DNA from 2 places in the Dasania marina DSM 21967 genome. Region 1 is predicted to be linked to the other one. Evidence: predicted binding sites of a transcription regulator. Region 1 holds the regulator's gene; the other holds the start of a gene.
What was found. The regulator LexA, encoded in region 1, represses DNA repair genes until DNA is damaged. The targets are predictions, from matches to a motif close to ACTGTNTNTANANACAGT.
Positions count from the first base shown of each region.

Region 2: a site for LexA is predicted at 2,392-2,409, ahead of B067_RS0100380 (YebG family protein). Genes of this name have one in related genera too.

Region 1 covers NZ_KB891585.1:477,140-482,106, forward strand. Annotated here, with positions in the region: gene B067_RS0111725 (mechanosensitive ion channel family protein) at 1-360, opposite strand, end outside; gene B067_RS0111730 (DUF6763 family protein) at 651-971, shown strand; gene lexA (transcriptional repressor LexA) at 1,095-1,697, shown strand; gene B067_RS0111740 (DUF1285 domain-containing protein) at 1,765-2,307, opposite strand; gene B067_RS0111745 (DUF4823 domain-containing protein) at 2,297-2,863, opposite strand; gene B067_RS0111750 (phosphoglycerate dehydrogenase) at 2,952-4,124, opposite strand; gene B067_RS20350 (SurA N-terminal domain-containing protein) at 4,158-4,967, opposite strand, start outside.
Region 2 covers NZ_KB891575.1:97,152-102,118, reverse strand. Annotated here, with positions in the region: gene B067_RS0100395 (GGDEF domain-containing protein) at 1-425, opposite strand, end outside; gene purE (5-(carboxyamino)imidazole ribonucleotide mutase) at 686-1,183, shown strand; gene purK (5-(carboxyamino)imidazole ribonucleotide synthase) at 1,198-2,322, shown strand; gene B067_RS0100380 (YebG family protein) at 2,483-2,770, shown strand; gene B067_RS0100375 (cation diffusion facilitator family transporter) at 2,924-4,084, shown strand; gene B067_RS0100370 (hypothetical protein) at 4,089-4,400, opposite strand; gene B067_RS0100365 (MFS transporter) at 4,463-4,967, opposite strand, start outside.

The DNA of each region.
Region 1 (4,967 bases):
CTCTATACGCTTAACCAAGCGTACTAAAAACCACGTTAATATGGCAATGAACAGCACTTCTCTAGTGGGCGCTATCAACGTAAAAATATAGGCCTCAGACTTTGCTCGTATAATATCCAGTACCAAGCTAGCGCCCATTAACCACACCATAATAAAAGCGGGCCTACGACCGGCGGCAAAAATAGCATCATCCCACTTATTAGCCGTTTTTTTAAACTGCCGCTCTAAGCGCGAAAATAAAAAGCGAACAAAATAGCTGACGATTAAGGTTAGCAGTACCACCGCAAAGACTTCCCACAGCCAGGGGTAATCTTCTAACTGAAAAACATCAAGTAAATCTTGTAAGAAATTGATAGCCATTGCCCTCTCTTTTTCATTTTTCTGTGCCTATAAACAAACGGCAGCCTAAGTAATTTATACAATTTTATCCAGTAATTATGCATTTATATACCATAAGCATATTAAAACTAGCTGGCATTTACCGCATTTACCTACACCAAAAGCTAAGCCATTGAATCATCACTGTTTTTTTATTGATTGCAATTGATTACCGGCTGTGTTGATGCATTTTTGCTCTTTTTATAACACTGGACAGTAAAAATTTAGCTGTTATTACTTGTGTGTAGCCATAAGAAATGAGGATAAAAGCAATGAGAAATATTATGCCTAGTGTTGGCAATTGGTATAAAGAATTACAGGGTGGCGGTATTTTTGAGGTCGTTGCCGTAGACGATATAAGTCAAACCATAGAAACACAGCATATCGATGGCGAGATTAACGAATTTGATCTTGAAAACTGGCATGAATTACAACTATTGGAAGTAGAGGAACCTGAGGATTGGCGCAATGCTTATGAGCTAAGTCATGAAGACTCGCTAGATCCCGATGCCGCCATACGCCCCGAAGAATGGTCCAGCCCTGTTAGTTACATAGAAACCGATATTATGAATGGTGTGCTGGACGACATGTAAAGCCTTCTACTGCAGTCGTTCAATTTAACTAATCAGCAGCCCAGGGAATAATAAAAAGGCTTGCAGTGCCGACAATGCTGTATATAATCACAGCCACTGTACATAAAAACAGACGGATTGGACATGAGTAAATTAACCGCACGCCAGGCCGAAGTATTAGCCCTAATAAAAACCCATATAGAAGAAACCGGCTACCCACCTACCCGCGCCGAAATTGCCAAGGATCTGGGCTTTAAATCCGCCAACGCCGCCGAAGAACATTTAAAAGCGCTGGCCCGCAAAGGTGCCATAGAAGTTATCCCCGGTGCCTCTAGAGGCATACGCTTACCCGAAAACAAGGGTATACCCATCGTGGGACAAGTTGCCGCTGGCAGCCCTATACTGGCTACTGAGCACATAGAAGATTATTGCGAAATGCCCAGCTCGTTCTTTAGCCCCCATGCCGATTATTTTTTAAGAGTACGCGGCGACAGCATGATAGATGTGGGCATATATGAAGGGGATTTACTGGCCGTACACCGCACAGCGCAGGCCAATAATGGCGAGATTGTGATTGCCCGCATCGATGATGAAGTCACCGTTAAACGCTACAAAACCACACGCAGTAAATATCAAATACAACTACTACCCGAAAACCCCGACTACCAACCTATAGAGGTAGATTTGAGGCAGCAAGACTTTGCTATAGAGGGTTTAAGTGTAGGCGTGGTTAGGCGCAGCTCTTAAGCCTTGTGCTGTTGTGCTAAACAGCGTTTGTTTTATTCAACAGCAGCAGTAATAACGGACCACCAAACTATTGGCCGCTTAAGCTAAAACGTTCTCCACAACTTTCTATATAAGCGTCCTCACTTTGCAACTGCGCATCATCGATAAGATGGTAGTAGCAGTTGCGCGATATTCTGGCACTCAACCCCCGGTCTACCAGCAATATAGGTATAGGTTCACCCTGCGGGTTGCTACTGACTTGCAACGGGTATTGTTTTGATAAGACGTATTTGGCGCCGGTATTGAGGGTAAAAATAAACGCTGGCTGGCCCTGCTCCTGCAGTATTTGATAGTCTATAGCCTGAAAAACCTCAGCCTCAACCCGAATACGCCATTTTTCTACGGGGGTAAGCAGATAGTACTCGCCATCGTCTTCGCGCCTTAAGATAGAGGCAAACAAACGCAGCAAGGGTTGCCGCTTAATCTCGCCGCCTTCATGCCACCATGATCCATCCTCTTTAATAACGATATCAATATCGCCACTCAAAGTAGGCTGCCACTGTTCAACAGGAGGGCGCTGAGGCTGGTCTTTTAGGTAAGCCTCTATACTGGCTAATGATTTACTGGCCACCACTAAGCTCCGCAGCTACGGCCAACATAGGTTTATGCAGCAGTGTTGTGATATTTTCACCGGCAAATGACAACAACGATTTACTGGCCTTTAGGCTCACCTTATCCACCACTTTTGCCGAGTTGACATCATAAAGGGTAATTAATACATCGGCCTGTTGATAGCCGGCTTCGTAACTGCCATCCAGATTTTGAAATTGCTGTAACGAACTTAGCGTAAACACTGCCAAAAAACTGGCCCGCTGCGATTTGGCCTGCTGTAACGCTGCCGCAAATGTGTTGGTATTCACCGACACTGCTCGGGCAAAATACACCGCAAAGGCCTGCTCTGACACCTGCAATAAAGGTTGCTGTATGTTTTTATCAGCCACTAGCCCAGCAATGACGAAACTGCTTTCGCGGGCATAAACATAGCTGTGCCAGCGGCTAATATTATAGTCATTAACTATGCCCAATTGGCGAGAGTAATGCTGAGCCCCATCAATAATATAGGCGGGCTCGCAAGCTGTGAGTAGTAATGCCAACACGGCAGCCCCAGCCACTTTACAGCTATTCATAGGTTTATCCTTCACTCTATTTTTATGGCTACGGTTTTACAGCAATTTTAGGCTAAAAAAAAGCCTTCACAAGGAAGGCTGTTTTAACTTACTTTAAAACGCGGACGGTGATGACGCCTTCGACGTCTAAGATTTTTTTCAGCACCTCGTCGCTAGGCACCTGCGCCACATCAATTAAGTTGTAGGCTATATCGTCTCGACTCTTATTAATCATATCCACCACGTTAATATCCTCATCCGCCAATAGGCTGAGGATAGTACCTAGCATCTTGGGAACGTTGCGGTTGGCAATAGCCAAACGCGGGGAGTCCGCTCTTTCCATAGCAATGCTGGGAAAGTTAACGGAATTTTTAATATTACCGTTTTCGATAAAGTCTTTAATTTGATCTGCTGCCATTACCGCACAGTTATCTTCTGCTTCATCAGTCGATGCGCCTATGTGTGGCGTTAAGATCGTATTGGGCACACCAATCAAGCCGGGCTCGGGGAAGTCGGCAATATACTGGCCTAAATCACCATCGTTTAATGCACTGATAACCGCGGCTGTATCAACAATCTCAGCACGAGCAAAGTTTAATAAACGCAGGTCTTTTTTACAGCTGGCCAATAGCTCACGGTTAATTAAACCGCGAGTAGCGTCTAATACCGGTAAATGCAGGGTAATATAGTCACACTTTGAAAACAGGCTGTTGAGGTTTTCTATACGCTCAACACTGCTAGGTAAGCGCCAAGCTGACGCTACCGACAATGCAGGGTCATAACCTTTAACCCTCATGCCCAGCTCTAAAGCTGCATCAGCAACCATCGAACCTATCGCGCCTAGACCCACAACACCCAGGGTTTTACCGGCTAATTCGTTACCTTTATAATTCTTTTTCTCTTTTTCCAACAAGGCGTTCATTTCAGCCTTATCCGTCATATCCTTTAGCGTGTCTACGTACTGCACACCCTGTAAAATTCCACGAGAACCCAAGCAGAGAGCAGCAATAATTAATTCTTTAACCGCGTTAGCGTTGGCACCAGGGGTGTTGAATACAGGAATACCACGTTCAGTACAGGCGTCAACGGGAATGTTGTTAACACCGGCACCAGCTCTGGCAATGCCCAATACTGATTCAGCAATGTCTTGGGACTGAAGTTTGTGGCTGCGTAATAAAATCGCTTCAGGATGAGTGAACTCACTGGCAATTTCATAGTGCTCGCGGGGTAGTCTTTCCAAACCTACTACTGAAATTTGGTTTAGGGTTAATATTTTATGCACGATGTACTCCTAGATTACAAAAAAACGGTGCCATTACAGTATCGTAATGTCGGCGCTAGCTTTGATAGCCTGCTGGTAAGCTTCTAGGCTTTGGGTACTACTAGCGCTGTATAACTGGGCTTCAATAGCCTGCTGTTCGCCTACACTTAAATCGCTGATGTTGCCTTCAACAACTTTCGTTAAACCAGCAATCACCACATCGCCATTACGTAAACTATGAATGGCATGGGTGACCGTGGTGGCAGGTTTGGGCTTGACCATGGCAAATATTGCAGTGCTCAGCTCACGGCTGGCCTTGCTAGTAATACGGCTCACGTCCTGCTCAGCATTAACGGTATATTTATTACCAGCCTGTAAATCGGCAAAACTGCTTTCGCCGCTACGTAGCGCAACCAATAATTGTTCGGCCTCCACTTTGAGGCGTTCGGCGGCCTTGGCTTTTTTAAGATTGAGGGCAATTTGCTCGCTAACCTCGGCAAACGGCTTGGCCTCTGCGGGCTTGTGCTCCAATACCCGCACCACGATATAGTGGTCGGCGGCTAACTCAAGCACCGCACTGTTATTGCCTTCTTTTAACACTTCATCGCTAAAGGCGGCTTTAATGACGCGTGGCTTACTGAGTACACCAGCCTTATCGCTGCGCCCCAGCCAATCAGACTGCTGCACCGTAAGATCAAGATCTTTGGCCGGGCCTTTCAGATCAGCGGAGTTAAAGACTAAATCACGTAACTGCTCCACCCGGTTAACGAACTCGGATTCAGATTGTTCTAATGCTAAGCGCTGTTTAATCGCAAGCTTGCGATCATCGTAGCTGGGTTGCTCAACGGTTTTAATATCGGTAAC
Region 2 (4,967 bases), on a different contig from region 1:
CTTATCGTTAAGGTTTCTTGGGTGAGGTCGGTAATGATATCTTTTATTTCGCTAATGCTGGGGTCGTTGTTGAGCCTAGTGGTGCATTTTTCTAAGGCCTGGCAAAAGTCGTTACTGCTGTCGCTCCAGTTAGCAATCTGGCTAATCATGATGTTGAGCAAGTGGCTAAAGGCTAAGCGCGCGGCATCAAAATCTTTTTGTTCGTCGCTAACAAAATACTTCTTTAATAATTTGTGGCAGATTTCTTCACTAATAGCTATTTGCTGAGCAATCAGTGCATCTATTTCGTCGTTAAGTTGGGGGGTGCTGGTACTGGTGTATTCGTACCAGACTTTATAGTTTTCGGGAATGGGGTGCAGCTCGTGCTGCTTGAGGTGCTCAAGAGTGGTGTTAAGAAAACTCTGTAATTGGTACTGGTTATACATTCTAGCGTTGGCTCTGCGGTTATAAATTGGCTAAAGCTAATGATAGCTTATATTACGGATATATCGGCCTGACCTTTTTATCTTACTGTAAAAGCTGTATGACGACAGCTTGCGCAGACGCTAATGTCAGCTAAGGACTAGGGTTGTTCACAGGTAGCTAGTGACTCTGCTACAATTAGCCGCTTTTCTGAGCCCCTGCGTATAATGCTGAGGGCCACACCTACAAGGCCTAGCCTTGATGCTTATTGAGAGAAGCAATTATGACTGATGCAGTCGTCGCCGTTGTTATGGGTTCACGCAGTGACTGGGAAACCATGTCTGCAGCCTGTGAAATGCTAGATACCTTTGGCGTGCCGTATACCGTTGAAGTGGTATCGGCTCACCGCACCCCTGAAAAACTGTTTTCGTTTGCTAGCAGCGCCAGGGATAAGGGTCTTAAGGTGATTATCGCCGGTGCCGGTGGCGCTGCCCATTTACCGGGTATGATTGCGGCCAGCACACCCTTGCCCGTGCTGGGCGTGCCAGTGCAAAGCAAAGCCCTCAATGGTATGGACAGCTTGTTATCTATCGCACAAATGCCCAAAGGTGTTGCCGTAGGCACCTTGGCCATAGGTGCCAGCGGTGCGGCCAATGCCGGTTTATTAGCCTCACAAATTATTGCCTTGGGCGATGCCGAAGTGGCGGCCAAAATCGATGCCTTCCGCCAGCAGCAAACCGATACCGTATTGGCTAATGCCGACCCTCGCTTACCCGCATAAATAGAGTTAACTACATGAAGTCACTGCTGATATTAGGCCATGGCCAATTAGGTTTAATGATGGCTGCCGAAGCTGCCCGCCTAGGCTTGGTAGTTGATAGGCTGGATATGCAAACCGGCGAGTTGCTGTGCGGCACGACTGCGCAAAGGCTGAAAGTGGATGCTGCCGCGTTAATCGCGGACTACGATGTTATCACCGCCGAGATAGAGCACCTACCCCACAGCGAGTGGCTAGATCGTATCTATGCCTCAGATAAGTGGGCCAACCGTTTGGCCTTTGAGTTATTGCCTAACCGCTATAGCCAAAAAACCTTGCTGGATCAGCTGCAAGTGCCCACCGCCCCTTGGTGCGTGTTAGAGAGCCGTGCTGATGTGGCTAAAGCCCATCAGCAATTGGGTGAAGCGCTAATCGTTAAATCCACCACTGGTGGTTACGATGGCAAAGGCCAATGGCGCGTTAGCCCTGACAATGGCGAGCAATTGCCCGAGGCCATGTTTGGCCAATTAATTGCCGAACAAAAAATCCCCTTTCAGCGCGAAGTGTCAGTTATCGGTGCCCGCGATGTCAGCGGCCACAGCTACTTTTTACCCATGGCTGAAAACATACACCGCGAAGGTATTTTACGTTATAGCCTAGCCAATGTGGCGGTGGATGACGTGCTGCAACAGCAGGCCGAAGCGGCCTTGGGCAACATACTCGACCATCTTGATTTTGTGGGTATTATGGCCATGGAGTGTTTTGTCACCGAGCAGGGCTTATTAGTGAATGAGCTAGCTCCGCGAGTACACAACACCGGCCACTGGACCCAAATGGGTGCGGTGACTAATCAGTTCGCCATGCAGGTATTGCCTTTAGTTGGCTTGCCTTTGCCACAAAGCCAAAACTGTAAGCCAACGCTGATGCTGAATTTAATAGGCTGTGAATTTTCCCCCGCCTGTATCAGCCTGCCCTGCGTAAGCTACCACTGGTATGGCAAAGAGGTGCGCCCTGGCCGCAAGCTGGGCCATATCAATATTGATGCCTCCTGTTCTGCGGCTTTGAAAAAGGCGGTGACTGTACTCAGCCCCCACTTAGACGCTGAGCATCAAGACCTGCTGGCCGAAGCGGTAGAGCTGCATAGGCAGCGCAGCGCTGCATAACAACAGCTAAGGCCGGTAGTGCTGGCCTTTTTTATGTGTTTTTATGGTAGTGTTGCCATTGCTAACTTTACTGTATTTATATACAGTAAGTGGCGCTTATGTAAAAAGATTCAATACCGCGTTTTATTAACAACTAACTATAAACATAGAAGGTGAGCTTATGGCCGTTGTGGCAATGTGGAAATGTGACCGGGATGACAGTATGTTTGATAACAAAAAAGACGCCGATGCCTACGATAAAATGCTGGAGCTGGCTGAGAGCTTTACCCAGTTTTTAGAAAAGCATGCAGAAGGTATTAGCGAAAAAGATGCCGAAACTATAGGCTTGTTATTAGCCCACAATAAAGAGCAAGTCATCACTGCCTGCAAGGGCAAGCCAGAAGTGTTACTTAGCTTGGGTGAAGGTGAAGGCGAGTCTAATATTACTGAACTATCGGCAGCCAGCTAATATCTAGGCACTAATCCCTAGCTTCTAGCTGCCGGATACCTGATTCATCAATAAAATGCCGGACTAGCGTCGGCATTTTGCTTTTTTACTAATCATTAAACGCTGGTTGTGATTAAATGCACCTTTATTCTTTTTAGGTGAATTTGTAAAACCATGGATGCACCCGCGCAGCAACGCCAGCATGAAATTCAAAAAGTCACCCTGATAGGCGCAGTGCTAGATGCCTTATTAGGTTTCGCCAAAGTTATTGTAGGGGTATTGGCCAACTCCCATGCCTTGATTGCCGATGGCATACACTCCTTCTCGGATCTACTTACCGATGCCATGGTGATCGTGGTGTCAAAATTTTCTCATCACGGCCCCGATGAAGATCACCCTTACGGCCACGGCCGCTTTGAAACTTTTGCCACCGTGGTCTTAGGCGCATTACTCATTGCCGTGGCTGGTGCCATGGCTTACGACAGCGTTTACCGGCTGTTATATAGCGAACAATTATCCATCCCCGCCTGGCCTGCGTTAGTGGTTGCGGGCATCTCTATTGTCAGCAAAGAGTGGATATATCACTACACCAAGGCCGTAGGCGAAAAATATAATTCCAAAATGCTCGTCGCCAACGCTTGGCATAGTCGCAGCGATGCTATCTCATCGATCGTCGTGTTAGTGGGTGTGGCCGGGGCCATGCTGGGCATTAGTTGGTTGGATAATGTGGCCGCCTTAGTAGTTGCCATTATGATAGCTAAAATCGGCTGGGACTTGGCCTGGGAGAGTGTGCAGGAGTTAGTCGACACCGCCCTATCGGCAGAAGAAGTGGACGGGATGAAAGGCATCATCATGCAAATTGAGGGAGTAGTCGGCGTGCATGAGTTGCGTAGCCGAAAAATGGGTGCCGATGCCTTGCTCGATATACACATACAAGTAGGCTCAAAAGTCAGCGTATCCGAAGGCCATAATATAGGCGTGTGGGTTACCGATAGCCTATTAAAAAATGTGAAGAGCATTACCGATGTGACTGTGCATATAGACCCAGAAGATGATGACAACGACGACGCTCGTATAGAGGGCAAGGTAGTGTTACTGCCCCTGCGTGGCGATGTCATGGCCGCCCTTAATGAAACCTGGGAAGGCATAGCCTACACCGAAAGCATCAAAAAAATTAACCTACATTACCTGCGCGACAGCGTGCAGGCAGAAGTATTTATGCCTGCCGACGTGTTAAATGGTGAAGCCTTTGATAGGGCTCAGTTTCAAGCTGAGCTGCAAAAAGGCACTAGCCATTTACCTTGGCTGAGCCATATTAGTGTGTGGTTTGGGTGATTTTTTATAGCTGCTTAGTGGTTAAACGCTTGAGCAAAGGCGCAGACAATATCAAGAGTAAGCTTAAGCAGCTCAAGCCTATCGCTAAATAGATGGCTGAGTTGTAATTGGCGCTACCTACTAAAAATGCAGCGAGTGCCGCCCCGGCTGAGTTGCCTACCAAATTACTAAATTGCCCGGCTACGACGACGGTGCCGGTATGATCCAAGTTGGCTTGTATGCTTAAAAAGTAAGGCCAAGAGAAAGCCCAATCCATAGTGAATACCGCTATGCCTAGATAATAACTCAATGCCGTTTGTTTGCTGAGTAAAATCACCAAGCCACAAATTTGTAAGGCAACGCCAAAGCTTAATGGCTTGTTATAACCCCATCGATCACCTAAAAAATCACCGCTAAAGCGCCAGATATTGAGATGGCGGTGATATAAGACAGGGCATTACCCGTGTCTAGTGAGCTTAGCCCCGCAGCTAATCCCATACGGTCCGCGTAGGCCCAAATGGCCGCTGTGGCTGCGCCATAAATGCATAAGCTCAATAAAGATAGAAGGGCGGGTGGTTGTAAAATAATACTGCTTTCTAGTCGGTCAATTTCTGCAATATTATGGTTAAGTGGATACTGGGTGAAAACAGAGCTGGCGCAAAGTGCAACCACCTCTAGCAGAATGATGATGTACATCATGCCGTTAAATCCTAGGCTTGGAAGGTGTTGTGCTAAGTAATAAATGGCAATAGCAGGTAATAAAAATTGAAAGCCAATGTAAATTCCATAACCTTTTTCAGGTTTTTCTAGGTGGGCAATAGCCGCAGCGGTAGCGGCGCCAGCAAGGCCCGATAAAAAACGAATAAAACTAAAAGCTGTCAGAGAGTGAAAGTAAAGGCTGGCA